3 regions of the Paenibacillus sp. FSL H7-0350 genome follow, and region 2 is predicted to be linked to each of the others. Evidence: riboswitches for the same ligand, from Rfam matches in the RefSeq annotation. Region 2 holds a riboswitch; each other region holds the start of a gene.

Evidence for each region. Region 2 has a riboswitch for thiamine pyrophosphate ahead of NYE24_RS31105 (thiamine phosphate synthase). Riboswitches for the same ligand answer to the same signal wherever they lie in the genome.
Region 1: it holds a riboswitch for thiamine pyrophosphate, as region 2 does, so the genes downstream of both, NYE24_RS01545 (ABC transporter ATP-binding protein) here and NYE24_RS31105 (thiamine phosphate synthase) in region 2, are expected to answer to the same signal.
Region 3: it holds a riboswitch for thiamine pyrophosphate, as region 2 does, so the genes downstream of both, thiC (phosphomethylpyrimidine synthase ThiC) here and NYE24_RS31105 (thiamine phosphate synthase) in region 2, are expected to answer to the same signal.

What each region holds. Positions count from the first base shown of each region.
Region 1 covers NZ_CP151972.1:307,503-310,775, reverse strand. The annotation lists gene NYE24_RS01555 (DHA2 family efflux MFS transporter permease subunit) at 1-448, opposite strand, end outside; gene NYE24_RS01550 (TetR/AcrR family transcriptional regulator) at 631-1,287, shown strand; TPP riboswitch at 1,354-1,456, shown strand; gene NYE24_RS01545 (ABC transporter ATP-binding protein) at 1,589-2,359, shown strand; gene NYE24_RS01540 (ABC transporter permease) at 2,340-3,116, shown strand; gene NYE24_RS01535 (ABC transporter substrate-binding protein) at 3,113-3,273, shown strand, end outside.
Region 2 covers NZ_CP151972.1:6,931,894-6,935,166, forward strand. The annotation lists gene NYE24_RS31095 (SDR family oxidoreductase) at 1-723, shown strand, start outside; gene NYE24_RS31100 (hypothetical protein) at 865-1,401, shown strand; TPP riboswitch at 1,457-1,559, shown strand; gene NYE24_RS31105 (thiamine phosphate synthase) at 1,689-2,312, shown strand; gene thiS (sulfur carrier protein ThiS) at 2,352-2,555, shown strand; gene NYE24_RS31115 (thiazole synthase) at 2,586-3,273, shown strand, end outside.
Region 3 covers NZ_CP151972.1:4,551,263-4,554,535, forward strand. The annotation lists gene NYE24_RS20950 (tetratricopeptide repeat protein) at 1-169, shown strand, start outside; gene trxB (thioredoxin-disulfide reductase) at 216-1,169, shown strand; TPP riboswitch at 1,219-1,325, shown strand; partial or broken gene thiC (phosphomethylpyrimidine synthase ThiC) at 1,477-3,144, shown strand.

The DNA of each region.
Region 1 (3,273 bases), 930 kb from region 2:
GAATGCCCATAATGCCCATGACTACGCCAACCTTGCTTTTGGGAGCCAGTCTGTACACATAGGCCATCCCGACAGGGAGCACACAGCCGCCGCCCAGTCCCTGAATGACCCGGAAAACAATCAGCCATTCGGCGCTGCTTGGTGTAGCGCACAGAATCGAGCCTATCGTGAACACAATAACCGCCGTCAGGAAGACTGTCTTGGCTCCGAACCGGTCAGACAGCCAGCCTGACAGCGGAATAACTGAAGCTTGAGCCAGCATATATCCGGTAACTACCCACTGCAGCGTATGCAGATCCGTCTTGAAATCCACCACCAGCCTGGACAAAGCTACATTCATCGCCGTACTGTCCAGCACAACCATAAATACTCCTGCAATAATAGCCAGCAGCGGAACCAGAATACTGGACAGCCGGAAATCGGCTTCCTGCTTCAAGGTCTGATCCATGTCTCTTCCCCTCCTAAAGCTGTCCGCGTTCTACATTGACCTGCGGGCAGATTGTTCTATATAATGAGTGAACGGACAACTGTCCGTTAGTGCAATTCATAGTCTACGGACAATTGTCCGTGGTGTCAATTCTTTTATTTATTTTTCTGTAAATCACTGATTTATTTCTGAAAGGGGTTCTCATGAACAAGCCAGACACCGATGCTGCGCAGCTCCATCCGTCAGCTCCGCAAGCCATAGAATCCGCTCCACCCGTGTCCGCCGATCCTTATGTCCAGCGGATTCTTGAAGCTGCCCGCCAGTTGTTCACCGAGAGCGGACTCGAGGCGGTCAGCATGTACAGCATTGCCAAGCGGGCAGGCATAGGGCAAGGCTCCCTGTACCGCCGTTTTACGGACAAGGGTGAGATCTGTTCTGCCCTGCTGAAGGGCAGCGCAGATCAATTCCTGTCCGGGCTGGAGCAGCAGGTCGCTGCCAGTGCCGGTGAAGCCCCGGCGCTCGCTCAGCTGCAGAGCAGCATTGAGCAGATTGCCGATTTCATTGAACAATATGCCGAGCTGTTGAATATGATCAAAGCCGAGTTCACCGGCAAGAAGCAGCTGACCCAGTTTGAGCATCCTTTTTTTCAGCGGCTGGGGGTGATGATGACAGAGCTGCTAGAGCGCGCTGCGGCAGGTGGTGAGATTATTGACATTGATCCGGCCTTTGCAGCCACAGCCCTAATCTCTGTCCTCAGTCCCGATCTGTACCTGTATGAGCAGAAGCGGCACCACGCCTCCAAGCTGGACATCTCCCGGGGCATCGTCACTTTGTTCGTGACCGGTCTGGCGAAGCGCTGACCGCCTGCCCTTTACAAGAGGGGAATTTGTGGTATATTAAGTAGCAATTACGAATTCAATAGCAACATTATTCACTAGGGGAGTCGGCCGACTGAGACGGAGCTTAAGCTCCGGACCCTTTGAACCTGATCTGGATCATACCAGCGGAGGGAAGTGGAGCAGAATGTATCAGTGGTTCCCGTCACAGGGCCTCAGCTGACTGTACCTTCCGCCCCATTCATTGCCTCCGGGAATGAATGGGGCTTTTTTGTGCTCCGTACAGTATCTATACCAATTCCAAGGAGGCTTCGTACATAGTCTTATGATCAATATTAGCAATCTGTCCTATGTCTTCGGGACCGGTTCGTCCCGGACACCCGTGTTCTCAGGGCTATCCATGAATGTGCAGCGCGGCGAATTCATTTCTATCGTAGGCGGAAGCGGATGCGGCAAAAGCACTTTGTTCAAAATCATCGCCGGTCTGCTGGAGCCGGGCAGCGGCAGGATCACGCTTAACGGAGCTGATTCAGCAACAGCAGCGAAAAGACTGGGTAGCGTGGCCTACATGCCGCAGCAGGATCTCCTCCTGCCTTGGCGCACCGTATTGGACAATTGTCTGTTGCCCTGGGAGCTTAAGCGCAGCCGTCCCAAAGCAGCCGCTATTGCCGAGATCCGTACCCTGCTACACCGTTTCGGCCTTGACGAGACCGAAGGGGCTTATCCGCAGGAGCTGTCCGGCGGGATGCGCCAACGTGTGGCGGTCCTCCGCACTGTGGCGGCCGGGAATGACCTGCTGCTGCTCGATGAGCCGTTCGGGGCGCTCGATGCCATTACGAAGCGTTCGCTGCAGCGTTGGCTGCTGGAGTTATGGGCGGAGCTAGACAAGACGGTGCTATTCATCACCCATGACTTGGAGGAGGCGCTCTTGCTCAGTGACAGAATCTATCTAATGACTGGCCGAGAGGACGGCGGGATACAGGAATTCTCAGCCGGTCTCCCTCGTCCGCGTCATCACAGTCTGCACTATGAACCGCAGTTCGCCGCCCTGCGCCAGGAATTGGAGCTGAAGTTATATGAGAACCGCCGCTCTTAGAAGATTGCTCCAGCATTACGGTCCGGCGGCCCTGCTCGCCCTGCTGGCGCTTGCGGTCTGGGAGTCAGTAGCCCGGCTGGGCCTGGTTCCTCCCTTCATCCTTCCGGCTCCGTCTGCGATCTGCATGGCTGTGCTGGAGGAACGCCGCTTGTTATTCGCGGTACATCTGCCTGCTACACTGCTTGAGGTGCTCACAGGCTTCGCACTTTCTGTGGTCTGCGGCAGCCTGCTGGGCATCGCCATGCACCTGTTCAGTCCGCTGGCCAAGGCGCTGTACCCGCTGCTGATTATCAGCCAGACGGTTCCGCTGATCGCCCTCTCGCCTCTGTTCATCATGTGGTTCGGCTACACCTTGTGGAGCAAGGTCGCCGTTGTCTTCCTGACCGCTTTCTTCCCGGTGGTCATCGGCACCTATGACGGCTTGTCTAAGAACACGGACGCCTACCGGGAGCTGCTGCTTACGTACGGCGCGAACCGTTGGCAGATTCTCTGGAAGGTGGGCGTTCCGCTGGCCTTGCCTTCTTTTTTCTCCGGACTGAAGCTGTCGGCTGTGTACTGTGTGATCGGTGCAACGATTGGGGAATGGCTTGGGGGCAGCCAAGGGCTGGGCTATTTCAGCCGCAGAATGGCAGGGAATCTGCAGAGCGCCAAGATGTTCGCTGCTGTTGTCTTGTTATCCGTACTCGGTATCCTGCTGTTTCTGGCAGTCGCCGCGCTGGAGAAGATTATTTTGAAGAAAAGAGGACGTTATTCATGACTACTATCCGCTATACCCGTTATCTGCACAATGCAATTTCAAGGCCAGCCATGCTGCTGTCCGCTCTGCTCCTCTGTATGCTGCCTGTACTGGCAGGCTGCGCCAATACGAATAGTCCCGCGGCCTCCGGCTCTTCAACTGGTACTACTGCCACTTC
Region 2 (3,273 bases):
ATTACGGGAGGCGATAGCGGGATCGGGCGTGCGGTTGCCGTTCATTTTGCCAAGGAGGGCGCGGATGTGGTAATCTCCTATTTGAACGAGCATGAGGATGCGGAAGAGACCAAGCGCCAGGTGGAACAAGAGGGCAGAAAATGCATTCTGATCGCCGGGGACATCGGGGACGAATGCTTCTGTCAAAGCCTGATTCGTCAAACCGTTGAAGGACTCGGTAAGCTCGACATCCTGATCAACAATGCGGCGGAGCAGCATCCGCAGGACCATATTGAGGACATCTCAGCGGAGCAGCTGGAGCGTACGTTCCGGACGAATATTTTCTCCATGTTCTATCTGACCAAAGCAGCCATGCCTCATCTTACAAAAGGCTCTACGATCATTAACACCACCTCCATCACGGCGTATCGCGGCAGCCCGCAGCTGCTGGACTATTCGTCCACCAAGGGAGCGATTCTCAGCTTCACCCGTTCGCTGTCGATGAATCTGGCCGATAAGGGCATCCGCGTGAATGCGGTAGCGCCCGGACCAATCTGGACCCCGCTGATTCCGTCCACCTTTGACGCGAAGAAGGTCAGTGAGTTCGGCGGCACCCAGCCGATGAAGCGCCCGGGACAGCCTGAAGAGCTGGCACCGGCTTATGTATACCTGGCCTCGGACGATTCCTCCTATGTGAGCGGACAGGTGATGCATGTGAACGGCGGCGAGGTTGTCAACGGCTGATGGGATAAGTTATCGTGTGCAACATATAAATTCTATTTTAAAAAAGCCTAACCGCTTGCCGGCAGGCTTTTTTTCTGCGCTTGTAACTATTACAATATATTTCCGTCTATTTAGATAATTGGATATGAAAAGGGGATTGGGATGCTTAGAAAAAAAGGATTCATTCTATCTGCAGCGGGGATTTTTGTTTTTCTGGTAGTGTTCATTTACTTGACTCCTTTTGCAGGGAGACTTGTGGCAAATACAAGATTGGAAGGAAAGGCAAAAAGCATTGGGATTAGAATTACACAGGAATCGCCGCCGCTACCCCTTGTTACTTCCGGGAAAACCCAAATTCCGGTTACCCAAAGCAGCTATTGCTGGGGGAAATTAGGATGTGCGGATTATATAGGAGGACAATCCATGGTACAGGGGGTTACTCCCACTGTTATAGCCCCTGAGGGGGGGATCCATGTTGCTTTTACTTATAAACCGGCACCCGGCGGGTTAACCGTTCAGCAATTTGTCGATGATAAAGAAGTGCAAATTCCATTGCAGAACGGCTCTTTTAATGCTCCAAAAGAACAAGGCGTTTATTACTATGGCATATCAGCATTCTGGACAACCGAGGATGGTAAATTTTCAGAAGGGAGTTCATCTGTGGTTTTTGTAATTGAAGTAAAATCTACGAAAGAATAGCCCTAAGAGGAATAATATGCTAATATACAACAAGCAAGACGAAACAACCGCATAGAACGATCACTAGGGGTGCCGCAAGGCTGAGACGGGCGTAGTTGTCCGGACCCTTTGAACCTGATCTGGTTTATACCAGCGTAGGGAAGTGGAGAACGAATATTGCAGCGGGGGTACACGGTGAGTACCGGTATTCCAGCTTCTATTCCAGACTGCTTCCTTTACGGGGAGCGGTCTTTTTTGTGTTGTGTTGTGGTGTAGATTGAGCTGGAACAGACAGGAGGAGAAGGGTATTGTACGAGATTCATGCGGTCTCGGACGGGCGGCTGCAGCCTGAAGCGCTGGCTGAATGGGCCGTGGCGGTGCATTCTATGGTGGATTATATCCATCTCCGGGAAAAAGCCATGTCCGCCCGGGAACTGCTGGCGGCAGCGCAGCAGATGCTTCAGGCCGGGGTGCCGCCTTCGAAGCTGGTCATTAATGACCGGATCGATGTTGCCCTGGCCGCCGGGGCAGGCGGTGTACAGTTAGCCTGGCATAGCCTCCCACCAGCCGCAGTGCGCGGCCTTGCACCGGGCCTGCGGATCGGCAGATCGGTCCACTCGCCGGAAGAGGCGGCGGAAGCTGGAAGGCAGGGAGCAGACTTCTGCCTCTACGGGCATGTGTTCCCTACGGCCTGCAAGCCCGGACAGCAGGCACGGGGACTTGTGCAGCTGGCAGAGGCTGTCCTCTGGAGCCGCATACCGCTGATTGCGCTCGGAGGGATTACCCCGGGCAATGCCGGAGCGGTGCTGGCCCAAGGAGCGGCTGGCATTGCTGTCATGTCGGGAATCTGCGGAGCTCCAGACCCGGTGGGAGCGGCCTTGGCCTACAGGGAAGCGGTTCACAGGGCGGCAGAGCAGTCTTGTAACCCATGATATGGATCAAGTAAAAGGCACAGCAGGAGGTGAACAGGCATGATTGTGACCGTTAACGGTACCCGCCAGAGGGTGGAAGAGAGCTGCCGGACGCTGGCGGATCTGCTGGCCCGGCCTGAGTGGGCCGGTAAGCTGGTGATTGTCGAGCTGAACGGTGAGCTTGCCGGCAGAGAGGCTTACGGAGACACACTGCTCAGCGAAGGGGACCGGGTGGAGCTGGTTCATTTTGTAGGCGGAGGCTAAACACGAAGACTTACCCCAGGAGGCGTTAATATGCAAGATCCATTGATGATTGGCGGAGTGACTCTAACCAGCAGACTGTTCATTGGCACCGGAAAATACAGCCGTAACACCCTCATTCCCGAGGTGATTACGCGATCAGGCTCACAGGTCATTACCGTTGCCCTGCGCCGGGTGGACCCGGAGAGCAGTGACAATATTGTCAGCCATATTCCTTCCCATATGACCTTACTGCCTAATACCTCTGGTGCGCGCACCGCAGAGGAAGCAGTACGGATTGCCCGGCTGGCGAGATCGGCGGGACTGGGGAACTGGGTGAAGATTGAGGTCATCAACGACCAGAAATATTTGCTGCCGGATAACATGGAGACCATCCGGGCGACCGAGATCCTTGCAGCAGAGGGCTTCGTGGTGCTTCCGTACATGAGTCCTGATCTGTCCGCCGCTCTGCGGCTGAAGGCAGCGGGGGCCGCAGCCGTAATGCCGCTGGGAGCGCCGATCGGGTCCAACCGCGGGCTGCAGACCAAGGAGCTGATCCGGATTCTGATCTCCGAGATGGATCTGCCGGTGATCGTGGATGCCGGAATCGGCAGACCATCCGAGGCGGCTGAGGCGATGGAGATGGGGGCCGCAGCGGTCCTGCTTAATACAGCGATTGCTACCGCCTCAGATCCGCTGCTGATGGCAGAAGCTTTTCGTGAAGCGGTATCCGCAGGGCGCA
Region 3 (3,273 bases), 2.4 Mb from region 2:
GGACCGCCTGCAGGAGGCAGCATTGTTCAGCCTTCAGCGGCTGATCGGGGAGAACCTGAATGAAGCCGGCGGTTCGCCCGGCGAAGAGCAGGAGCCTGCGGCTGCTCCCGGACCCAAGGGGATACTGCCAGGAACCAGCGGCTTATCGCCGTCCACTACCCGTATTTGAAGCAATTGCTGTTGTAAGAACATCTACTTGTAAGGAGGCCAATGTAATGTACAAAACGATTGTAATCGGAACAGGCCCGGCCGGGCTGACTGCTGCCATTTATCTGGCGCGTGCGAACCTGAGCCCGCTGGTAATTGAAGGCTTGCAGCCTGGGGGACAACTGACAACGACAACAGAAGTGGAGAACTTTCCAGGCTTCCCTGAAGGGATTCTGGGTCCGGACCTGATGGACAATATGCGCAAGCAGGCAGAACGCTTCGGCGCTGAATTCAAGAACGGCTGGGTGGAGTCGGTGGACTTCTCACAGCGTCCGTTCAAGGTAACAGTGGACGGAATGGGTGTACTGGAAGCGGAGTCAGTCATTATTTCAACCGGGGCCTCTGCAAGATATCTGGGCATCCCGGGCGAGCAGGAGAATGTGGGCCGTGGGGTCAGCACCTGTGCGACCTGTGACGGCTTCTTTTTCCGTAATAAAAAGATTGTCGTCGTCGGCGGAGGTGACTCTGCCATGGAGGAAGCCAGCTTCCTGACCCGTTTTGCTTCCAGCGTAACGCTGGTTCACCGCCGTCCCGAGCTGCGGGCCTCGAAGATCATGCAGGACCGGGCGCGTGACAACAGCAAGGTAACCTGGGCCTTGAACCGCACACCGGTAGAAGTAACGGTAGGAGAGACCGGAGTGAAGGGTCTTACGGTGCTTAATAATGAGACAGGTCTGACAGAGCTGGTAGAGGCAGACGGTGTGTTCGTAGCGATTGGACACACACCGAACACAGCCTTCTTGGGCGGGCAGATCAATACGGATGCTAATGGCTATATCGTGGTGAATCCGGGTACCACCGAGACCAACATCCCGGGTGTATTCGCCTGCGGCGATGTGCAGGACACCCGTTACCGCCAAGCGATATCGGCAGCGGGAACCGGCTGTATGGCCGCTATGGATGCCGAGAAGTTTCTGGAAGGCACGATGGTGCACGACTGGAGCGAATCGCTGGACAAATAACGGGTTTACAACAATTACCCGCACAGGTAAAATGTACTTAATTAGATAAGATACCCACTAGGGGAGCCTGAATAGGCTGAGACGGGAAAATTGAATTTCCGGACCCTTGAACCTGATCTGGATCATACCAGCGTAGGAAAGTGGAGTCGGACCTTTTTTGAGTACAGTCTTATTTGGCTGTTTCTTTAATAAAGCCGCTCCAGGTGGAGCGGCTTTTTGACTTGCAGGAATCTATAGATTCTTCAGCTCAATCTGCTGCGTGACCTCTTATCTGATGAGTGTACAGAGCGAAGAGGAGGAGATTGAAATGACAGGAATGGGTAAAAACGAAGAGGTGGATCTTTCCGGATTCCCCGCAAGCCGTAAAGTGTATGTGGAGGGCTCACGCCCGGATATCCAAGTTCCGATGCGTGAGATCAGCCTTAGCAGAACCGAAGGCGTTGCCGGGGAAGAGGAGAATGCTCCGCTGCGTGTCTATGACACAAGCGGTATTTACACGGATGCCGCGGAAGAGACTGACATTCGGAGGGGGCTGCCGCCGCACCGTTCAAGCTGGATTGCGGAGCGTGGCGATTCGGAGGAGTACACCGGAAGAGCCGTCCGGCCGGAGGATAACGGAATCCGCAGACAAGGGGCTGCCGCCGAAGCTTGTCCAGGACTGCGCAGGAATCCCCAGCGGGCCTATACAGGCGGTAATGTAACTCAACTACATTATGCAAGGCAAGGGATTATAACACCGGAAATGGAGTATATTGCGATCCGCGAGAATACCCGGCCGGAGTTCGTACGGGATGAAGTGGCAGCGGGCCGTGCCATTATCCCGGCCAATATAAATCACCCGGAGAGTGAACCGATGATTATCGGCCGTAACTTCCTGGTGAAGATCAATGCGAACATCGGAAATTCTGCGGTCACTTCTTCTATAGAAGAGGAAGTGGAGAAGATGCGGTGGGCGACCCGCTGGGGGGCTGACACCATTATGGATCTCTCCACCGGTTCCAAGATCCATACCACCCGGGAGTGGATTATCCGCAATTCTCCTGTGCCGGTCGGTACAGTGCCCTTATACCAGGCGCTGGAGAAGGTGAACGGCATTGCCGAGGACTTAACCTGGGAGCTCTATCGTGACACGTTGATTGAACAGGCGGAGCAGGGAGTGGATTACTTCACCATTCATGCAGGGGTGCTGCGGCGCTATATTCCGCTGACTGCCCGGAGAATGACTGGCATCGTATCCCGGGGCGGATCGATTATGGCCGCCTGGTGCCTGGCTCATCAGCAGGAGAACTTCCTGTACACACACTTTGAAGATATATGTGAGATTATGAAGACGTATGATGTGGCCTTCTCACTTGGGGATGGCCTGCGTCCCGGCTCAATCGCCGACGCCAATGACGAAGCTCAGTTCGCCGAGCTGGAGACGCTGGGAGAACTGACCCTACTAGCCTGGAAGCACGATGTTCAGGTCATGGTTGAAGGTCCGGGGCATGTGCCGCTGCACAAGATTAAGGAGAATATGGACAAGCAGCTTGAGATTTGCCGGGAAGCTCCTTTCTATACGCTTGGGCCGCTGACTACGGATATTGCACCCGGCTATGATCACATCACTTCGGCCATCGGAGCCGCGATGATCGGGGGGCTCGGCACGGCGATGCTGTGTTACGTTACCCCTAAGGAGCATTTAGGCCTGCCTGACAAGAATGATGTGCGCGAAGGCGTCATTACCTACAAAATTGCTGCACATGCTGCAGACCTTGCCAAGGGACATCCGGGAGCGCAGGACCGTGACGATGCGCTGTCCAAGGCGCGGTTCGAGTTCCGCTGGCGCGACCAGTTCCATCTTTCCCTCGACCCGGAAAGAGCGCTCGCGTATCATGACGAGACCCTGCCGGCGGAGGGGGCGAAGCAGGCGCATTTCTGTTCGATGTGTGGTCCTAAGTTCTGCAGCATGCGGATTTCGCATGATATCCGTAATTCCCATAGATGGAGCAAATCACTCTAACTTAGCTGCTAATACAGCGGAATCGTAACATTCTCAGACTATCTCCCAAGCTGAAAGGCTTGCGGGGATAGTCTTTTTATAGTTAGTGATTACAATCACAAT